Regions from separate parts of the Zobellella denitrificans genome, predicted to be linked through region 1. Evidence: predicted binding sites of a transcription regulator. Region 1 holds the regulator's gene; each other region holds the start of a gene.

The links. Region 1 encodes sigma-54, which starts transcription at its own class of promoters, with help from an activator protein. Its sites were predicted from a motif close to TGGCACNGTTTTNGCTT; they were not measured.
Region 2: AN401_RS02140 (CmpA/NrtA family ABC transporter substrate-binding protein) is a predicted target of sigma-54. The motif match lies at 3,115-3,131, and genes of this name have one in related genera.
Region 3: AN401_RS04455 (flagellin) is a predicted target of sigma-54. The motif match lies at 1,846-1,862, and genes of this name have one in related genera.

The regions. Positions count from the first base shown of each region.
Region 1 covers NZ_CP012621.1:3,519,447-3,526,215, reverse strand. Annotated here, with positions in the region: gene rapZ (RNase adapter RapZ) at 1-674, opposite strand, end outside; gene ptsN (PTS IIA-like nitrogen regulatory protein PtsN) at 686-1,132, opposite strand; gene hpf (ribosome hibernation promoting factor) at 1,135-1,422, opposite strand; gene AN401_RS16665 (RNA polymerase factor sigma-54) at 1,447-2,880, opposite strand; gene lptB (LPS export ABC transporter ATP-binding protein) at 2,933-3,658, opposite strand; gene lptA (lipopolysaccharide transport periplasmic protein LptA) at 3,662-4,156, opposite strand; gene lptC (LPS export ABC transporter periplasmic protein LptC) at 4,158-4,706, opposite strand; gene kdsC (3-deoxy-manno-octulosonate-8-phosphatase KdsC) at 4,703-5,257, opposite strand; gene AN401_RS16640 (KpsF/GutQ family sugar-phosphate isomerase) at 5,254-6,228, opposite strand; gene mlaF (phospholipid ABC transporter ATP-binding protein MlaF) at 6,432-6,769, shown strand, end outside.
Region 2 covers NZ_CP012621.1:454,791-461,559, forward strand. Annotated here, with positions in the region: gene AN401_RS02130 (ABC transporter ATP-binding protein) at 1-795, opposite strand, end outside; gene ntrB (nitrate ABC transporter permease) at 807-1,664, opposite strand; gene AN401_RS02140 (CmpA/NrtA family ABC transporter substrate-binding protein) at 1,684-2,991, opposite strand; gene AN401_RS02145 (YqiA/YcfP family alpha/beta fold hydrolase) at 3,326-3,898, shown strand; gene parE (DNA topoisomerase IV subunit B) at 4,477-6,372, shown strand; gene parC (DNA topoisomerase IV subunit A) at 6,383-6,769, shown strand, end outside.
Region 3 covers NZ_CP012621.1:928,543-935,311, forward strand. Annotated here, with positions in the region: gene flgK (flagellar hook-associated protein FlgK) at 1-247, shown strand, start outside; gene flgL (flagellar hook-associated protein FlgL) at 257-1,480, shown strand; gene AN401_RS04455 (flagellin) at 2,039-3,604, shown strand; gene AN401_RS04460 (flagellar protein FlaG) at 3,737-4,108, shown strand; gene fliD (flagellar filament capping protein FliD) at 4,118-5,545, shown strand; gene AN401_RS04470 (hypothetical protein) at 5,542-5,841, shown strand; gene fliS (flagellar export chaperone FliS) at 5,844-6,239, shown strand; gene AN401_RS04480 (sigma-54 dependent transcriptional regulator) at 6,749-6,769, shown strand, end outside.

The DNA.
Region 1 (6,769 bases):
TCTATCTGCCACAGGTATTTCATCACCTCGGGCTGGCCGGCCAGGTAGTCGGCCACCGGCTCGTCGCGGCCGGTGAAGGGGCGAAGCTCGGCAATCCAGTGGGGATTGGGCAGGAAGCGGGCGTCGAACACGAAGTCGGCGTCCTTGGACACCCCGTACTTGTAGCCGAAGGATTCGAACACCCAGTTCAGCTCCTTTTCCTTCTTGCCGAGGATGCGCTCGCGGATGATCTCACTCAGATCGTGGATGCTTAAGGCCGAGGTATCGATGCGCAGATCCGCGTCCGAGGACAGGGGCGCCAGCAGGTGGGTCTCCTCCCGGATGGCCTCATCCAGGGTCAGGCTGTGGCGGGACAGGGGATGCAGCCGGCGAGTGTCGCCGAAACGGCGGATCAGCGCCGCGTTGTCGGCATCGATAAAGATGCTGGAGAGGGAAACGCCTTCCATGGCCCTGACTTCGGCCAGGCAGGCTTCCAGTTTGTCGGGGCTGTCAGGCAGGTTGCGCACGTCGATGCTGACCGCCACCTCGCCCGGCCTGTGCCGGCGCATCTGCACCAGATCCGGCAGCAGTTCGACGGGCAGGTTGTCGACGCAGTAATAGCCCAGGTCCTCGAGTACCCGCAGGGCCACGGTTTTACCCGAGCCGGAGCGACCGCTGACGATCACCAGTTGCATGGCGCTTGTCCTCAGGCGGAGATCATGATCTGATAGAGTTCGTCATCGCTGCCGGCCTGGCGCAACTGCTTGCATACCTGCTTGTTGCTGAGCTTTTCGGCGATCAATGACAGTGTCTTGAGGTGCTGTTTGCACTCCTGCTCGGGGACCAGCAGGGCAAAAACCAGGCCGACCGGCTGGTTGTCGATGGCATCGAACTCCACCGGCTCGGCGAAAGTGAGTAATACGGCGGTCGCCTTGTTGTCATCGCTGATACGGCCGTGGGGAATGGCGATGCCATTGCCGATGCCGGTGCTGCCCATCTTTTCCCGGGCCAGCAGGCAATCGAACAGCTGCTGGCTGCTGATGTTCAGGTGCTGGGCGGCCAGCTCGCTGATGATTTCCAGGGCACGTTTCTTGCTCGTGCAGGGAACTGCACTGCGGGTGCAGTCCCTGCTCAGTATGTCGGCGACTTCCATGGTTATTTTTGCTTGAGCTTCTCTTTGTGTTTGATGATCTGGCGATCCAGCTTGTCGATCAAGCCGTCGATGGCCGCATACATGTCTTCGTGCTGGGAGTTGGCGAAGACTTCGCCGCCGCTGACGTTCAGCTTGGCTTCGGCGATCTGCTGCAGTTTTTCCACGTTGAGGATGACGTGCGCATTGGTAATGTGGTCGAAGTGACGCTCCAGCTTGGAAAATTTGCTGTTCACATAGTCACGCAGTGAGTCTGTGATTTCCACATGGTGTCCAGTCAGGTTTATTTGCATAACGTCTTCCTTCTTGGTCTGCCTTTAAACCAGGCGTTTACGCTGATTGGAAGGGGGGATGGCCAGTGACTCCCTGTACTTGGCGATGGTCCGCCTGGCCACCTGTATCCCCTGTTCGGCCAGCAACTGGGCGATCTTGCTGTCGCTCAGCGGCTTGGCCGGGTTTTCCGCCCCGACCAGTTTCTTGATCAGGGCGCGAATCGCCGTCGAGGAGCACTCCCCGCCGTCGTCGGTTCCCACGTGGCTGGAGAAAAAATACTTCAGCTCGAACACCCCCCGGGGGGTGTGCAGGAACTTCTGGGTGGTCACCCGCGAGATGGTGGACTCGTGCATTTCCACCGCCTCGGCCACATGGTTCAGCACCATGGGCTTCATGGCTTCCTCGCCATACTCAAAGAATGCCTGTTGTTGCTCGACAATACAATTGGCAACCTTGAGCAGGGTCTCATTTCGGCTTTCCAGGCTCTTGAGAAACCACTTGGCGTCCTGCAGGTGGTTGCGGATGAACTGGCCGTCCTCGCTGTTGCGCGGCTGCCGGGCCATGGCGGCATAGGTCTGGTTGAGGCGGACCTTGGGCATGGCCTCGGGGTTGAGCTCCGCCACCCAGGCACCGTTGCGCTTGGTTACCACCACGTCCGGGATCACGTATTCGGAACTGCTCTGGATGACGGTGTGGCCGGGCCTGGGCTCCAGCTGCTGGATCAGCGCCAGCACCTCCTTGAGTTCCTCCTCCTTGAGCCTGGCCTTGCGCTGCAGGGTGCGGTAGTCCCGGTTGCCGAGCAGATCCATATGCTGGTTGATCACCTCCCGGGCCTGCTGCAGCCAGGGGGTCTCGGGCGGGAACTGCTCCAGCTGGATGCGCAGGCATTCCTGGACGTTGCGGGCCGCCACCCCGATGGGATCGAAGTGCTGGATGCGCTTGAGCACCGCTTCCACCTCGTCCGCCTCGATCTCCAGCTCGTCGCCGGCCACCGCCTCCAGGATATCGGGGACGTCTATGGTGAGGTAACCGGCCTCGTCGATGGCATCGATGATGGCCAGGGCGATGGCTTGGTCGGTATCGCTGAAGGGGGTGAGGCGCATCTGCCACAGCAGGTAGTCCTGCAGGGTTTCGGTGGTCTCGCCCTGGTAGACGGTGTCCTCGGCGCCTTCGGGCAGGCCGCCGCCGGCGCCCGGGGAAGCGGTATAAAGCTCCTCCCAGTTGGTGTCCATGGGCAGGTCATCGGACAGCTGGCTCTGCTCCATGGCGGTGTCGGCGGCCAGCTGTTCTTCGTGGCGGGGCTCGGCCACATCGATGCTTTCCGGCTCATCCTGCTCCAGTAACGGATTGCTCTCCAGGGCTTGCTGGATCTCCTGCTGCAGTTCCAGGCTGGAAAGTTGCAGCAGGCGGATCGCCTGCTGCAACTGGGGCGTCATGGTCAGCTGCTGGCCCAAACGTAACTGAAGAGTTGGCTTCATCTTTTAAAAAAGTCCTTCTATATCGACCGCACTGTCATGATGCGGGGCCTGCTCAGAGGCTGAATTGTTCACCCAGATAGACTTTCTTGACCTGCTCGTCGGCGAGGATCTCGGCCGGGGTGCCGGCGGCGATGCGGTGGCCGTGGCTGACGATATAGGCCCGTTCGCACACATCCAGGGTTTCCCGTACATTGTGATCGGTAATTAGCACGCCGAGGCCCCGATCGCGCAGGTGCAGTATGATTTTCTTGATGTCGATCACCGAAATCGGATCCACCCCGGCGAACGGCTCGTCCAGCAGGATGAAGCGGGGGTCGGCCGCCAGGGCCCGGGCGATCTCCACCCGCCGCCGCTCGCCGCCGGACAGGCTCATCCCCAGGCTGTCGCGGATATGGGTAATATTAAACTCTTCCAGCAATTGCTCCATTTTCTCGCCGCGGCCGGCGGCGTCCAGATCCTTGCGGGTTTCCAGCACCGCCATCAGGTTGTCGGCCACGCTCAGGCGACGAAAGATGGAGGCCTCCTGGGGCAGGTAGCCGATGCCGGCCCGGGCCCGCAGGTGCATGGGCTGGAGGCTGATGTCCTGGTCGTCGATGGTGATGCTGCCCGCGTCCCGCTGCACCAGCCCCACTATCATGTAGAAGGAGGTGGTCTTGCCGGCGCCGTTGGGGCCGAGCAGGCCGACGATCTGACCGGTGTTGACGGTCAGGCTGACGTCGGCGACCACCTGGCGTCCCTTGTAGCTTTTCTGCAGGCCCCGTGCTTTCAGTGTCGCCATGGTTCAGTCCTGGCCCTGCTCGTTCAGGTTCTGCAACTGCTCGGGCAGGAAGATGGTGGTCACCCTGTCCTGGCCACCCTGGCTTTCCGCCTCCATCTGCTCCCGGTCGATGTGGTAGCGGATGCGGTAGCCGGTGACGATGTTGTCGTTCTGGGTAAGCTTGGCATCCTGCAGCAGGGTGATGGTGCGGGCGCGGATGTCGTAGTGGATCTCCCGGGCCTCGGCGTGCACCGGCTGGCCGTTGTCCAGGATCTGCTGGTAGGTGGCCGGGCTGCCCTGGGCGGTCATCGACTGCAGGCCCTGTTCGGTGCGGATCACCACCAGGCGGTCGGCACGCACGTCTATGGTGCCCTGCTTGACCACCACCCGGTCGCTGAAGGTGACCTTGTTCTCGGCCAGTTCCACCAGCTGGCGGCCGGCGTCTATGGTCACCGGCTGGCGGAAGTCCGACTCCCTGGCCTCGGCCAGGCCCAGGCCCAGGGCCAGCAGGCCGCCCATGCTAAGGATTGAAGTAAGTTGCCCGGGTTTCATGCAGTAGTTCCACCGTTTGTTGATCAAGGATGCCCAGCAGGCCCTGGCCCTGGGCCTGGTAGTGCGGGCTGCTCAGCTGGACGTCCCGGTTGGAGCGCAGCTGGTTGTTGATGAAGTCCAGTTCCAGGTATTCGGTGGTCAGGGTTTCCACCAGGGCATCCGGAAGCAGCCCCCGGCCGACCACGTTGCCGACCATCACCGCGTTGTCGCCGGTGTTGATGATGCCTTCATCCCCCTGCAACCGCCACTGGGGCTGGCCGTCGGGCGAATAGAGCAAGATAACAGGTTTTTCCATCAGGGTCATGGACAGCGGGTCGTAGTACTCGGCGTAGTCCGCTTCCAGCCCCCGGTAGGGCAGCCCGAGCCGGTTGTACTGGATGCTGGCCAGCCCCCGGGCCACGAAATCCGGCTGGTAATCCTGTTCGCCGAGCGGGCCCGGGCCCGCGGGTCTGAACCACTGCCAGGCGATCAGGGCGGCGAGGAAGAGGCCGCCGAACAGCCAGCTCTGGCGGCTCATAGGCTCATACCCCTGGCGTTGGCCAGTTCGCCGCGGGATTCCAGGATCAGATCGCAAACTTCGCGCACGGCGCCATGGCCGCCATGGATGCGGGTGACGTAGTCGGCGCCCCGCAGCACCAGGGGATGGGCGTCACAGACCGCCACGCCCAGGCCGCAATCGCGCATCACCGGCAGATCGACCACGTCGTCGCCGATATAGGCCACCTGTTCCGGCGCGAGCTTGAGGGTGTCGAGCAGGGCCTTGTAGCTGTGCATCTTGTCGCCCTGGCCCTGGTAGACGTGGCGCACCCCGAGGGAGGCCATGCGCTCGCTGACGATGCGCGAGTCCCGCCCGGTGATCACCGCCACCTGGATGCCGGCGTTGAGCAGCGCCTTGATGCCGAAGCCGTCCTTGGTGCAGAAGCTCTTGTATTCCTCGCCCTGGTTGCCCAGGTAGATCATGCCGTCGGACAGCACCCCGTCCACGTCGCAGATCAGCAGGCGGATCCCGGCCAGCCGCTGCCAGACGGCGTCGGCGACGGGACCGTAAAGGCTCTGTTGCTCCATCAGATCACCCCCGCCCGTAACAGGTCATGCATGTTGAAGGCACCCACCGGCCGGTTTTCTTCGTCCACCACCAGCAGGCCGCTGATTTTTTTCTCTTCCATCAGTTTGACCGCTTCGGCCGCCAGCATCTGGGCCCTGGCGGTGGTGCAGCGGCGGGTCATGACCTGCTCTATGGTGGTGTGGTGCACATCTATCTTGTGATCCAGGGTGCGGCGCAGGTCACCGTCAGTATAGATGCCGACCAGTCGCTCCTGCTCGTCGACCACGGCGGTGAAGCCGAGCCCGGTGCGGCCGATCTCCAGCAGCGCCTCGATGATCAGGGTATGGGGGCGAACCCTGGGCACCCGCTCGTCCTTGTGCATCAGGTCGCCGACCCGCAGCAGCAGGCGCTTGCCCAGGGCGCCGCCGGGGTGGCTCAGGGCGAAGTCGTCGGCGGTGAAGCCCCGGGCTTCGAGCAGGGCCACCGCCAGGGCATCGCCCATCACCAGGGCGGCGGTGGTGCTGGCGGTGGGGGCCAGGCCGAGCGGGCAGGCTTCCTGCTCCACCCGGGTGCACAGGTGCACGTCGGCCTCCCGCGCCATGGTGGAGCCGGGATTGCCGGTCAGGCAGATGAGCTTGAGGCCGCGGCGCTTGAGCACCGGCAGCAGGGACAGGATCTCGTCGCTTTCGCCGGAATTGGACAGGGCCAGTACCACGTCGCCCTGGCCTATCATGCCCAGGTCGCCATGGCTGGCCTCGCCGGGATGGACGAAAAAGGCCGGGGTGCCGGTGCTGGCCAGGGTGGCGGCAATCTTGTTGGCGATATGCCCCGACTTGCCCATGCCGGTAACGATGACCTTGCCCTGGCAGCGAAACATCAGCCGGCAGGCGGCATCGAAATCCTGATCAAGATATTGATAAAGGCCGTCGATGGCCGCCTTTTCAATATCCAGCACGCGACGGGCGGTTTTACGGTAATCAAATTCGGCTGACATAGCTCTCTCCACACCTTAGGCGGCGCCATTATAGAAAAGCTCGGGCCGATAAGCGACTGGTGCGGCGAGGATTCTGGCCCCCTGGCGGCCTGGCCGGCCCTTCCCGGACAGGGGGTGGCGCAGTTCCCCAGGAAAAAGCGCCGGCTCGGTTGCCCATCCCTCGGGGAACCCATACAATTCTTTCTTTTTTTCGGGGGATCAGTTTGAGCCAGAGCCTTGTCGAGATACGGGATCTTTGTTTCAGCCATGGAGAGCGCACCCTGTACGAGCGGATCAGCCTGCGGATCCCGCGCGGCAAGATCACCGCCATCATGGGGCCGAGCGGCATCGGCAAGACCACGCTGCTGCGCTTGATCGGTGGCCAGATCAAACCCGACAGCGGCGAGGTGCTGTTCGACGGCGAGTCCATTCCGTCCCTGAGCCGCTCCCGGCTGTACCGGGTACGCCGGCGCATGGGCATGCTGTTCCAGAGCGGGGCCCTGTTCACCGGCCTGTCGGTGTTCGATAACGTGGCCTTTCCGCTGCGTGAGCACAGCGGCCT
Region 2 (6,769 bases), 1.1 Mb from region 1:
CAACGGCTCCAGCTTGCGCTGTTTCTCGTAGAGGAAGCGCAGCACCTCGTGGCGGTAGTGGTTGTAGCGCGGGTTGTCGGCCAGGGCGATCCTGTCCCGGGGCCGGGGCAGGTCGATGGTGAGCACCTCGCCGATGGTGGCGGCCGGGCCATTGGTCATCATCACGATGCGATCGGAGAGCAGCACCGCCTCGTCCACGTCGTGGGTGATCATCAGCACCGTGTTGTGCAGCTCGTTCTGGATACGCATCACCTCGTCCTGCAGGTGGGCCCGGGTCAGGGCGTCGAGGGCGCCGAAGGGTTCGTCCAGCAGCAGCACCTTGGGCTCCATCGCCAGGGCCCGGGCGATGCCCACCCGCTGCTTCATGCCGCCGGAGATCTCGTCCGGGCGCTTGTGCAGGGCGTGGCTCATGTTCACCAGGGCCAGGTTGTGCAGTATCCAGTCCTGCCGTTCCGCCCTGGTCTTGCTGTGGCGGAAGGTCTTGTCCACCGCCAGGGCCACGTTTTCATAGACGGTCAGCCAGGGCAGCAGGGAGTGGTTCTGGAACACCAGGGCCCGCTCCGGGCCCGGGGCCGTGACCTCGGCCCCGTCCAGGATGACGCCGCCGCTGCTGGCGCCGGTCAGGCCGGCGACGATGTTGAGCACCGTGCTCTTGCCGCAGCCGGAATGACCGATGATGGAGATGTATTCCCCCTTGTTCACCTTGAGGTTGACGTTCTTCAGCACCTGGGTGCTGCCGCCGGCGGTATGGTAGAGCTTGTCGACGTTTTCGATGGTCAGGTAGTGATGGCTCATGATGTTCCTCCTCAGGCGGCGCTGGTGCCGCGGCTTACCCATTGGCCGAAGACCGCGACGATGCGGTCGAGTATGAAGCCCACCAGGCCCACGTAGATCAGGGCCAGTACGATGTCGCTGAGCAGCGAGGCGTTCCAGGCGTCCCAGATAAAGAAGCCGATGCCCACGCCGCCGATCAGCATCTCGGCGGCGACGATGGCCAGCCACGACAGGCCGACCCCGATGCGCAGCCCGGAGAAGATATAGGGGGCCGCGGCGGGCAGCATGATGCGGGTGAAGTATTCCAGGCCGTTGAGCCGGAGCACCCGGGCCACGTTGCGGTAATCCTCGGGAATGTTGCGCACCCCCACCGAGGTGTTGATGATGATGGGCCAGATCGAGGTGATGAAGATCACGAAGATGGCGGACGGGCTGCTGTCCTGAAAGCCGGCCAGGGAGATCGGCAGCCAGGCCAGGGGCGGCACGGTGCGCAGCACCTGGAAGAGGGGATCCAGGCCGCGCATGGCCCAGGTGGACTGGCCCACCAGTACCCCCAGGCTCACGCCCACCAGCACCGCCAGGCTGTAGCCATAGGCCACCCGCTCCAGGCTGGCCAGGATCTGCCAGGCCATGCCCACGTCGTTGCCGCCGTTGTTATAAAAGGGATCGGTGATCAGCTCCCAGGTATCGCTCAGCACCTGGCTGGGGGCCGGCAGGGCGGCGTTGCTGCCGGAGCACAGCAGCTCCCACAGCAGCAGCAGCCCGGCCAGGATCACCAGGGGGGGCGCCAGGTGGTTCAGGCCGTAGCGCAGCACGGGGCCGAGGGGGGCCGGCCGGGGCGCTCGCCGGGCGAGCGCGGGAGTCGGGGAAGAAGTGCTTTGGGTGGTCATGGTGATGCTCCTTGCGGCCTCAGGCCAGCTTCTTGATGGCCAGGCTGTCCAGGTAGGCCATGGGGTTTTCGGGATCGAACTGCTTGCCGTCGAAGAAGGTTTCGACACCGCGGGAGGTGGAGGCGGGGATGTCGGCCTTGTCCACCCCCAGCTCGGCGGCGGCGGCCCGCCACAGATCCTCCCGGTTGACCCGGGCGATCAGGGACTGGGTGTCGAGGTCGGTGGGCAGGTAGCCCCAGCGCATGTTCTCGGTCAGGAACCAGAGGTCATGGCTCTGGAAGGGATAGGAGGCGTTGTCCTTCCAGAAGCGCATCTGGTGGGGGCTGTTCTCCACGACGCGGCCGGTGCCGTAGTCGAAATGGCCCTGCATGCGGTTGATGATGTCCTTGACCGGGGCGTTGATCCAGCGGCGCTTGGCGCAAATCGCCGCCACTTCGGCGCGGTTTTCCGGCTGCTCGCAGAAGATCTGCGCTTCCATGATCGCCTTGAGCAGGGCCTTGGTGGCGTTGGGGTTCTGGTCCACGTAGTCGGCGCGCATGGCGAAGGCTTTCTCCGGATGGCCGGCCCAGATCTCGCCCGTGGTCAGGGCGGAGTAGCCGATGCCCTGGTTGATCAGCTGCTCGTTCCAGGGTTCACCCACGCAGAAGGTGTCCATGCTGCCCACCTTCATGTTGGCCACCATCTGGGGCGGCGGCACCACTATGGTGGCGATGTCCTGGTTGGGGTCTATGCCGCCGGCCGCCATCCAGTAGCGGAGCCAGAGGTCATGGGTGCCGCCGGGGAAGGTCATGGCGGCGCGCACCGGGCTGCCGCCGTTCTGCTTGGCCGCCAGCGCCTGTTTGAACTCGGCCAGATCCAGCCCGACCTTGAGATCCTGGTATTCCTTGCCCACCGAGATGCCCTGGCCGGCCAGGTTGAGCCGGGCCAGTATGTACATGGGGGTGGGCACGTTGTTGGCGGTCATGGCGCCGGTGGTGAGCAGATAGGGCATGGGCGTGAGGATGTGGGCGCCGTCGATGCCGTTGCTGGCCGAGCCCAGCACCAGGTTGTCGCGGGTGGTGCCCCAGGAGGACTGCTTGAGCACCTCCACCTCGGTCATGCCGTGCTTGGCGAAGAAGCCCTTCTCGTCGGCCACGAACAGCGGCGCCGCGTCGGACAGGGCGATAAAGCCCAGCTTGGCGGACCTGGTTTCGAGCGGGCCCGCGCTCTGTGCCGCCAGGCCCAGGCTCGGCAGGCTGCTCCACAGGGCGGCCCCGCCGGCCGCGGCCAGGGAGGCCTTCAGAAAGCGCCGGCGGCTGGCCGGATCCACGGTATTGTGCTTGGTCATGGTTCATTCCCTCGAAGTTTCAAAAAAAAAAAGCCCACGCGCCGCTGCATCTGGGTGCAGCCTGCGGTGGGCAACGTTGCCTGAATGAGTGGGTCCGCCGTTGAACCCGTCTTGCCATGACATAAGCAGAAAGCGTGCCAGAGATCGCCGGGTTGCCTCCAAAGGGATATTTCCTAAGGGCTAACTCATTGGAGGTAACAGAAGCCGCGGCCGGAGGGTGGAAAAAAGCGCCATCCTGGTGCGTTTTGCACCGGATAAAGGCAGCGCCGGACGTTGAGCTTGCCCGGGCGGACGGGTAAGCTCGGGGCTGCGATTTTCACCCAGGAGTATCCTTATGGCGGCCACGCTGCTTTATCTGCACGGCTTCAACTCCTCCCCCCGGTCGATCAAGGCCCGGCTGATGGGGGAGCATCTCGCCCGGCACCGGCCCGATATCCGCCTGGTGTGTCCGCAGCTGGCGGCCACCCCGGCGGCGGCCTGGAGCCAGATAGCGGCGATTTGCGACGGGCTGGACGGCCCCTTCGGGGTGGCGGGCAGCTCCCTCGGGGGCTTCTGGGCCACCCGGGTGGCGGAGCTGTACGGGGTGCGCGCGGTGGTGATCAACCCGGCGGTCAATCCTCATATATTGCTCGGCGACTGGCTGGGCGAACAGCTCAATCCCTATACCGGCGAGCGCTATGTCCTGACCTCCGGGCACATGGCCGAGCTGGCCGCCCTGCGGGTGGACGCGCCGAGCTGCCTGGAGCGCATCTGGCTGCTGCAACAGCAGGGCGACGAGGTGCTCGACTACCGGGAAGCGCTGGACTACTACCGCTTCGCCCGGGTCTGCATCCAGAAGGGCGGCGACCATTCCTTTATCGGCTTCGAGCACTACTGCGCCCAGATCATCCGCTTCTTGCAGCTTTAAGCCGTAAGCCTGACTCTTGGTCACAAGTCCGGCTGTCTGATTTAACGCAAAGAAGAGGCAGCAGGGCCACCTCCGCCGACACGCCGCAAGTACGTCCATGTAGGCTCGCACATGCCATCCCTGGCATGTGACGGTCGGCGGAGGCAATCCCTGTTGCCTCTTTCAAGCCCCGACGTCGCCTGATGGTGGTGCCAACAGGCGACACTGAGCTTTAGAGAGGACAAAGAGTGCTGCTCCGCCGACCGTTGGCGCCAGGGATGGCGCCGTCGAGCCCCCAGGGATGGGTTTATGGCGAGTCGGCGGAGTAGTGCTCTTTGGCCGCGTACACCAATCGTGAACAGGTTCTCAGAAGCGCGGCGGAGCCCCCAGGGGCGAGTATCAGGTCCCACGGTGTGCCGGAGGAGCTGTGTGCTTTGGCCGATGTTTTGCCTGATCGAAAGTCAACAGAAACTTGTGACCAAGAGTCAGGCCGTAAGCCGGAAGCTGGAGGTGTTCTTCTGGCTTCCAGCTTCCAGCTTCAAGCTTCCGGCTTTCAGTAGTAAGATGCCCGCCAATACCCCTGATTACCGAAGGTCAATATGACATCGAGTCAATATACTGCCGACGCCATTGAGGTGCTCAATGGCCTGGAGCCGGTGCGGCGTCGCCCCGGCATGTATACGGACACCGCCCGTCCCAACCACCTGGGCCAGGAGGTCATCGACAACAGCGTGGACGAGGCCCTGGCGGGCCACGCCAGCAAGGTCGAGGTGATACTGCACGACGACCAGTCGCTCGAGGTGATCGACGACGGCCGGGGCATGCCGGTGGACATCCACCCGGAGGAAGGCATTTCCGGGGTGGAGCTGATCTTCTGCAAGCTGCACGCCGGCGGCAAGTTCTCCAACAAGAACTACCAGTTTTCCGGCGGCCTGCACGGGGTGGGCATTTCCGTGGTCAACGCCTTGAGCAGCCGGGTCGACGTCACCGTGCGCCGCGGCGGCCAGGTGTTCGAGATGGCCTTCGAGCACGGCAACAAGGTGAGCGAACTCACCGTGACCGGCACCTGCGGCCAGCGCAACACCGGCACCCGGGTGCGCTTCTGGCCCGATGCCGGCTATTTCGACTCGCCCAAATTCTCCGCCACCCGCCTGAAGCACCTGCTCAAGGCCAAGGCGGTGCTCTGCCCCGGGCTCGCCATCCGCTTCGAGGACAGGGTCAACAACGAGACCCTGGAGTGGTGCTACCAGGACGGTCTCAAGGATTACCTGGTGGAAGCGGTGAAGGAGTTCACCTGCCTGCCGGAGCAGCCGTTTACCGGCAACTTCACCGCCGAGCACTCGGCGGTGGAATGGGCCCTGACCTGGCTGCCGGACGGCGGCGAAGGGCTGGGCGAGAGCTACGTCAACCTGATCCCCACCGCCCAGGGCGGCACCCACGTCAACGGCCTGCGCCAGGGCCTGCTGGACGCCATGCGCGAGTTCTGCGAGTTCCGCAACCTGCTGCCGCGCGGGGTCAAGCTGACCCCGGACGACATCTGGGAACGCTGTGCCTACATCCTGTCGGTGAAGATGCAGGATCCCCAGTTCGCCGGCCAGACCAAGGAGCGGCTGTCGTCGCGCCAGAGCGCGGCCTTCGTCTCCGGGGTGGTGAAGGACGCCTTCAGCCTGTGGCTGAACCAGCATATCGAGCTGGCCGAACAGATCGCCGAGCTGTGCATCAGCAGCGCCCAGCGCCGGCTGCGCCAGGCCAAGAAGGTGGTGCGCAAGAAGGTGACCCAGGGCCCGGCCCTGCCCGGCAAGCTGACCGACTGCGCCTGCTCGGATCCCATGCAGGGCGAGCTGTTCCTGGTGGAAGGGGACTCGGCCGGCGGCAGCGCCAAGCAGGCGCGGGACCGGGAGTTCCAGGCCATCATGCCGCTGCGTGGCAAGATCCTGAACACCTGGGAAGTGGAGTCCGGCCAGGTGCTGGCCTCCCAGGAAGTGCACGACATCTCGGTGGCCATCGGCCTGGATCCGGACTCAGACGACCTGTCCGACCTGCGCTACGGCAAGGTGTGTATCCTGGCCGACGCCGACTCGGACGGCCTGCACATCGCCACCCTGCTGTGCGCCCTGTTCGTGCGCCACTTCCGCACCCTGGTGGAGCGGGGCCATGTGTACGTGGCCATGCCGCCCCTGTACCGCATCGACGTGGGCAAGGAGGTGTTCTACGCCCTCGACGAGGACGAGCGCGACGGGGTGCTGGAGCGGATCGCCGCCGAGAAGAAAAAGGGCAAGGTGCAGGTCACCCGCTTCAAGGGCCTGGGCGAGATGAACCCCAAGCAGTTGCGCGAAACCACCCTGGATCCCAACACCCGCCGGCTGGTGCAGCTGACGGTGGAGGATGCCGAGGCCACCGAGCAACTGATGGACATGCTGCTGGCCAAGAAGCGTTCCGGCGATCGCCGGGAATGGCTGGAAACCAAGGGCAACCTGGTCGATCCCCTGGCCTGAGGACTAAAGAATGAGCAACAACGACTTTACCATGGAAGGGGTGGAGCGCCTGCCGCTGCACACCTTCACCGAGCAGGCCTACCTCAACTACTCCATGTACGTGATCATGGACCGGGCCCTGCCCCATATCGGCGACGGCCTCAAGCCGGTGCAGCGCCGCATTATCTACGCCATGAGCGAGCTGGGCTTGTCGGCCCTGTCCAAGCACAAGAAATCCGCCCGCACCGTGGGCGACGTGCTGGGCAAGTACCACCCCCACGGCGACTCCGCCTGTTACGAGGCCATGGTGCTGATGGCCCAGCCCTTCTCCTACCGCTACCCGCTGGTGGACGGCCAGGGCAACTGGGGCGCGCCGGACGATCCCAAGTCCTTCGCCGCCATGCGTTATACCGAGGCG
Region 3 (6,769 bases), 1.6 Mb from region 1:
CACCCTGGGCCAGAGCCTGGATCAGACCACGGTGCGGGTGGGCTCCCAGGCCTACAATCAGCGTCTCAAGGCCGAAACGGCAAGCGCGGCCTATGATCAGTCCTTCAACCGGGTGCAGTCTCTGGTGGGGGTGAACCTGGACGAGGAAGCCGCCAACCTGCTGCGCTTTCAGCAGTCCTACATGGCCTCGGCGCGGGTGGTCACCGTGGCCTCCGAGACCATGAACACCCTGCTGCAGATTCGCTAAGGAGCCATGATGCGGGTTTCGACATTCAATATTTTCCAGTCCCAGCTGAACAACATCACCGGCAAGACGGCGACCGTGCATCAGCAGATGAACAAGCTGTCTTCCGGGGTGCGGGTGGAAACCGCGGGGGAAGACCCCGTGGCCATGAACAGCATCCTCAACTACAAGCAGGAGCTGCAGAAGATAGCCCAGTACAGCAAGAACATCGATCTGGCGGAAAACCGCCTGCGCCGGGAAGAATCGGCCCTGACGGTGGGTGAAAACCTGCTGCAGCAGAGCAAGGAGATACTGCTCAAGGCCAACAATGGCACCTTTACCCAGCAGGAGCGGGACGCCTATGCCACCGAACTCCGGCATCGCATCGGCGAGATGGTGGATCTGGCCAACAGCCGGGACGAGTTCGGCCAGTATATCTTCGGCGGCTTCCAGACCGACAATCCGCCCTTTTCCCTGCAGCCGGACGGCAGCGTGCGCTACCACGGCGATGGCGGCCAGCGCCAGATGGCGGTGGGCGACAGCGTCAAGGTGGCCATCAACCACGACGGCCGGCTGGTGTTCGGCCAGGCCGCCAACCCGCGCGGCGACTTTACCGCCGCCTATGCACTGACGGACCAGAGCCGGGAGCACAACCTGCGGGTGGAAAGCGCCCGCATCGGCGATGCCGCCGCCTTTGGCGACCGCCATCCCTACCAGGTGAGCTTTGCCGACAACGCCGGCACCCTGGAGATCACCATTACCGACGACGACGGCAACAGCCTGACCGAGCCCTTCGAGGCGGGCAAGGCCTACCGCCTGGACGGGGTGGATCTGGTGCTGAGCGGCGAGGCCCGGGCCGGGGACGGGATCACCCTGTCGTCGAACCAGAGCGACGGCACCGGCCAGGATCATATCGAGGTGTTCGACACCCTCAATCGCGCCCTGGCCTGGCTGCAGCAGGACAACAACAGCCCCAGCGGCCAGAGCGAGCTGACCGAGGTGCTGGACGGGCTGGACGCCATTTCCGGCCACTTCACCCGGGTGCGGGCCGACACCGGCAACCGGCTGCTGCGGCTGGACAACCAGAGAAACAACCACGAGGACATGACCCTGACCCTGGAAAAGGTGCGCAGCGGCATGGAGGATCTGGACTACGCCCAGGCCATCGGCGAACTCAACCAGACCATGGTGGCCCTGCAGGCCACCCAGACCATGTTCGGCAAGGTCCAGGGCATGAGCCTGTTCAACTATATCTGAGCCGAGGGCGTGGGGGTGAAGCGTGAGGGGTGAAGCGTGAGGTGTGAGGAGTGAGGCGTGAGGCGTGAGGACGCCGACCCCCGGAGCGCTTGCTTCAACCCCGCTCTGCGGCCACAGGCATAATCCCGGAGCGCAGGCGGCCCGCCTGCCTTCCCGCGTAGCGGGAACCCGCTTGTTTCAACCCCACTCCGTGGCCACAGGCATAATCCCGGAGCGCAGGCGGCCCGCCTGCCTTCCCGCGCAGCGGGAACCCGCTTGCTTCAACCCCACTCCGTGGCCACAGATATCCCCCCGGAGTGCCCGCGCCCCATTTATACCTTCTTTGGCCCCGGAGCCAGGGCTTGGCAGCGAGATCCGGATCTCATTGGCACCCATTTCGGTCATTTTTTCGTTAAAGCTTTTGCCCGCCGCTCCGATAACCCCAGCACAGGCCCAAGGGCGGAAGGGGAAGCCTCCCCGGCGAAAAAATCACTAAAGTCGCTGATGAGTCCGCCGATAACCTGAACAAGCAAGCAATACCGGCAAGGGCCGGGACCATCCTCAACGGAGAGTTTTAATATGGCGATTAATGTCAACACCAACGTCACTTCCATGACTGCCCAGCGTAACCTCAACGCCTCCAGCAGCGCCCTGGCCACCTCCATGGAGCGGCTGTCTTCCGGTAACCGCATCAACTCCGCCAAGGACGATGCCGCCGGCCTGCAGATCTCCAACCGCCTGAACTCCCAGGTGCGCGGCTTAGGGGTCGCAATGAAAAATGCCAACGACGGTATCTCCATGGCCCAGACCGCCGAAGGCGCCATGCAGGAGTCCACCAATATTCTGCAACGGATGCGCGACCTGGCCCTGCAGTCTGCCAACGGCTCCAACTCCGACAAGGACCGCGCTGCCATGCAGAAAGAAATCAGCTCCCTGCAATCCGAGCTGACCCGAATCGCCGAAACCACTTCCTTTGGTGGCCAGAAACTGCTTGATGGAAGTTTTGGTTCCAAGAAATTCCAGATTGGCTCCAATTCCAACGAAACACTTGATCTTAAACTTTCAGGTGTAGGAGCCAAAGATATTGGCCTGGAAGGTAAAGGTATTGAAATTGCTGCTTTGACCGGCTTTACTGGTGCCCGCACTTCTGGTTTGACTTTTGCCAATGCCGATTCTCTTACCATGACCGTAGGTGGGAAAGAAAGCAGCATTAAACTGACCGACGGTATGAGCGCAGCGGATCTGGCTGGTGAACTCAATGCTGTTGAAGGTCTGTACGGAGTTGGGGCAGTCACTGAGGTTGCGGTAGGCAACTTTGTAACAGATACCACTGGTGGTGATGTATTCACCCTGAACGTTGACGGTGTACAAATTAGCTACACAGGTGGTGCAGGAAATGATAATGATGCCATTGTGGCCGGTCTGAATGGAGCTATTGATGCTGCGACAACTGACGCACTGACTCAAAAAGGTATCTCCGTTTCTGTAGGCAATAATGGCACCAATGACTTTTTGGTCTTTACCAAAGCCAATGGTGAAAATGTTTCTGTTACGCTCGAAACTGCTGCCGGTGCCACCGATGGCGCAGCTGGTGGCCAGGTAACAGCATGGAATTCTGATAATGAGGGCGCTGCCGGTGCCTTGGTCGGTGCCCTTCAAGGTTCAATCACTGTAGCAGCAGACGCCACCGACTCTGTTAGTGCTGATGTAACCGGTCGTTTGGATTGGAGCAATGCTCTGATGTCAGCTGATTTTGCTACTGCAAGTCTGACCGGTGCCGGTGCCTTGGGTGGTGGTGGCAATGCTACTGTTGCAACGACCACAACGAAGACTACCATTGCCGACTTGGATATTGGTACCTTTGGTGGTGCACAGTCAGCTATCGATGTCATAGACTCTGCTATTGCTGCGATTGACGATCAGCGCTCCGATCTGGGTGCCTTCCAGAACCGGATGAGCAGCACCATCAATAACCTGGCCAATATCCGTGAAAACGCCGCCGCCGGTATGGCGCGGATCAAGGAAGTGGATTTTGCGGAAGAAACCGTCAACCTGACCAAGCAGCAAATCCTGCAGCAGGCCGGTACCTCCGTGCTGGCCCAGGCCAAGCAACTGCCTCAGGCGGCGCTGTCCCTGCTGGGTTAAGGCGACCGGGTTTGATACACTCTCAAGGGGCGGCAACGCCCCTTTTTAAGTGACGGCGAGCCTTAAGCTGAAGGCTGGAACGCAGGGCGAACCAGCCTTCAGCTTAAGGCCTGGCTGACAGCAGGAGCATTTATGGACACTCAACCGCTGACCCAAAAAACCATGACCACCACCGCCGACACCGCCTTCAAGGCCAAAGAGCTGGCCCCCAAGGTGGGCGAGGCGGCGCAAACCGCCCAGGCCGTGCCCGAGGCGGCCAAGGCCGAGAGAGGGGCCCTGGAGCGCGAGCAACTGAAAGAGCTGGCGGCGCGGATGGAGGAGCTGGCCGGCAGCTTTAACCGGGGGCTTAGATTCAGCGTGGACGAAGACTCGGGCCGCCAGGTGGTCACGGTGGTGGACAAAACCAGTGGCGAAACCATCCGCCAGATCCCCACCGAAGAGCTGCTCGACATTATCGCCCGCCTGGCCGAGGCCAGCGGCGGCCTGATAGACGTAAAGGTATAAGGAGGCCCAATGTCCGGTCTTAAACTGCCCGGGGTGGGCTCGGGCTTTCCCATCCAGAGCTTTGTGGACGCGGTGGTCAGCGCCGAGCGCACCCCCAAGGAGCAACAGCTGGCGCGGCGCGCCAACAGCATTGAGGTGCAGCTGTCCGCCTATGGCGGGCTTAAAAGCGTGCTGGACGAATTTAAAACCGCGCTCAAAAAGCTGGGCGACGAAGAGGCTTTTCAGAAGCGCTCGGCGCGCTTCAGCGAGTCCGGTTTTCTCACCGCCAAGGCCGACAAGAGCGCGGTGGCGGGCAGCTACAGCCTGGTGGTGGAGCAGCTGGCCGAGGCCCACAAAATCGGCTCCGACTATATTACGGGTGAAAACGCCAAATCCCTGCAGCTGGGCTCGGGCACCCTGGAACTGACCAGCAACGGCGAGAGCTTTAGCGTCGATATCGCCAGGGACAAAAGCAGCCTGGCGGACATCGCCGAGGCCATCAACAATGCCGAGGACAACAAGGGCGTACGCGCCACGGTGGTGACCGACGATCTGGGCTCCCGACTGGTGCTCTTTGCCGAAAAAACCGGTGTGGCCAATGAAGTCAGCCTGTCTGTTAGCGGCAATGGCGACGGTGACGACCATAACGGCAACCCGGCCAGCCTGGCGCTGCTGGGCAATTTTGATACCCTGCAAGCGGCGCAGGATGCCCGTATCAAGCTGGATGGCGCCACCATTACCAGCGCCACCAACGAGTTCAAGGACGCGGTCACCGGCCTGACCCTGACCGCCAGCAAGGTCAGCGACTGGACCGACGACAGCAAGACCGAGCGCAAGGCCACCACCCTGACCATCGGCTACGACAAGACGTCGGTGGAAACCAACCTCAAGGGCTTTGTCGAGTCCTTCAACAAGGTGATGAGCACCATCAAGCAGCTTACCGCCTACAACGCCGAGACCCAGAAGGCGGGGCCGCTCAACGGCGACGGCAGCGCCCGGGCCATCACCGCCCAGATCCGCGCCCTGCTGAGCGAGGCGGTGGAAGGGGCGGTGTCGCCGGTGAAGAGCCTGACCGACCTCGGCATTACCACCAAGCAGGACGGCACCATAGAGCTGGACGCCGCCCTGCTCAAGAAGCAGGTGGACGAAAACTTCGAAAAGGTGGGGCTGCTGTTTGCTTCCGAAAAGGGGGTGGCGGAAAAACTCGACGACCTGCTCGAGGGCTTTGTCGGCAAGGAAGGCATGCTGACCGAAAAGGACAAGTCCCTGCGCGAGCAGATGAAAAAGCTGGAGAAGGAGGCGGACGCCTTTACCCTGCGCATGGAGGAATTCGAGGCGCGCACCTACAAGCAGTTTTCCGCCATGGACATCGCCGTGGCGCGGATGAACCAGCAGCTTAACTCCGTGGTCAGCGCCTTCGAGAGCATGCCCGATTTCAACAGCTGGAGAAAGAAATGAGCCATCTCGCGCGGCTGCTCGAACTGGACCAGGAGCTGCTTGCCATCTTCGAGCAGCCCGAGCAGCTGGACGAGGCGGCGCTCAACACCCGCCTTGAAGAGCGCGGCGCCCTGCTGCAGGCGGTGATCGCCGAGGCCAATATCAGCCCCGAACAGGCCCAGGCCCTGGTGGACCGATCCCGGGCGCTCAAGCAGGGCGCCGAGCAGGCCAGGGCACGGCTCGCCGAGCGGCTGGCCACCATGAAAAAGGGCCAGGCCTCCGCCCGGGCCTACAACCAGGTAAAACAACAGGAGTAATAATGCGCGGTTCCCTCAAAGCCTATAAATCCGTGGCGGTCGACAGCCAGAAAAACGTGGCCAGCCCCTACAAGGTGGTGCAGATGCTGCTGGCGGGCGTGCTGGAACGCCTGGCCAAGGCCAGGGCGGCGGCCGAGCAGAACGATATCGCCCGCCGGGGCGAGCTGGTGGGCAGCGCCATCAGCATCATCAGCGAGCTGCAGGGCGCCCTGGACCGGGACGCCGGCGGCGATATCGCCGCCAACCTCGACAACATCTACGATTACGCGGTGCGCGAGCTGCTGCTGGCCAATGCCGAAAATGACGGCAACCGCATCGAAACCGTGAGCCGGCTTATCCGCGAGATCAAGGAAGCCTGGGACGCCATCCCGCCCGAGCAGCAGGCGCTGCCGGAATAAGTCACTCCGGCCCGGCTGAAAGCCGGGCAGGCTAAAAAAGGCGCTTCGGCGCCTTTTTTGCGTGTGCGCCGTTCCCTGCGCCAGGCCGTGTTGCCGGTTGCTTCGGCGGGCCGATACCGGCCCTGACGATGGGGCGTCGCCACCGCTGTCAAAAAGGCGGCAGGGACGGGGAAGAGGGGAACGACGAGCGGAATGGATTCAAATGTCTATGGGCGTGGTAACGGACGCTTGCTTGATCGAGATCAACTTATCGCCTAAAAGTAATAGTTCGATGTCGAGTTTTTTTGACGCCTGTGTCAGAATCCCGGCAGCATGCTTGGCCAGGAAGTACCTTAATGGGTCCTGTTTTATCCTGCCCTGTGCCGGCTTGCTGACGCCGGAGCAACAGAGTCAGCCTAATCAAAAGAGGTGCCCGCGGGCACCGAAAACAACGAGCCGGGAGGGGATCGGGATGGTCCCCTGTCTCCCACGACATAAGCATGTTCTGAGTGTAAGGATTGTTCCATCCTATGGGATCTTACGGAAGTGTA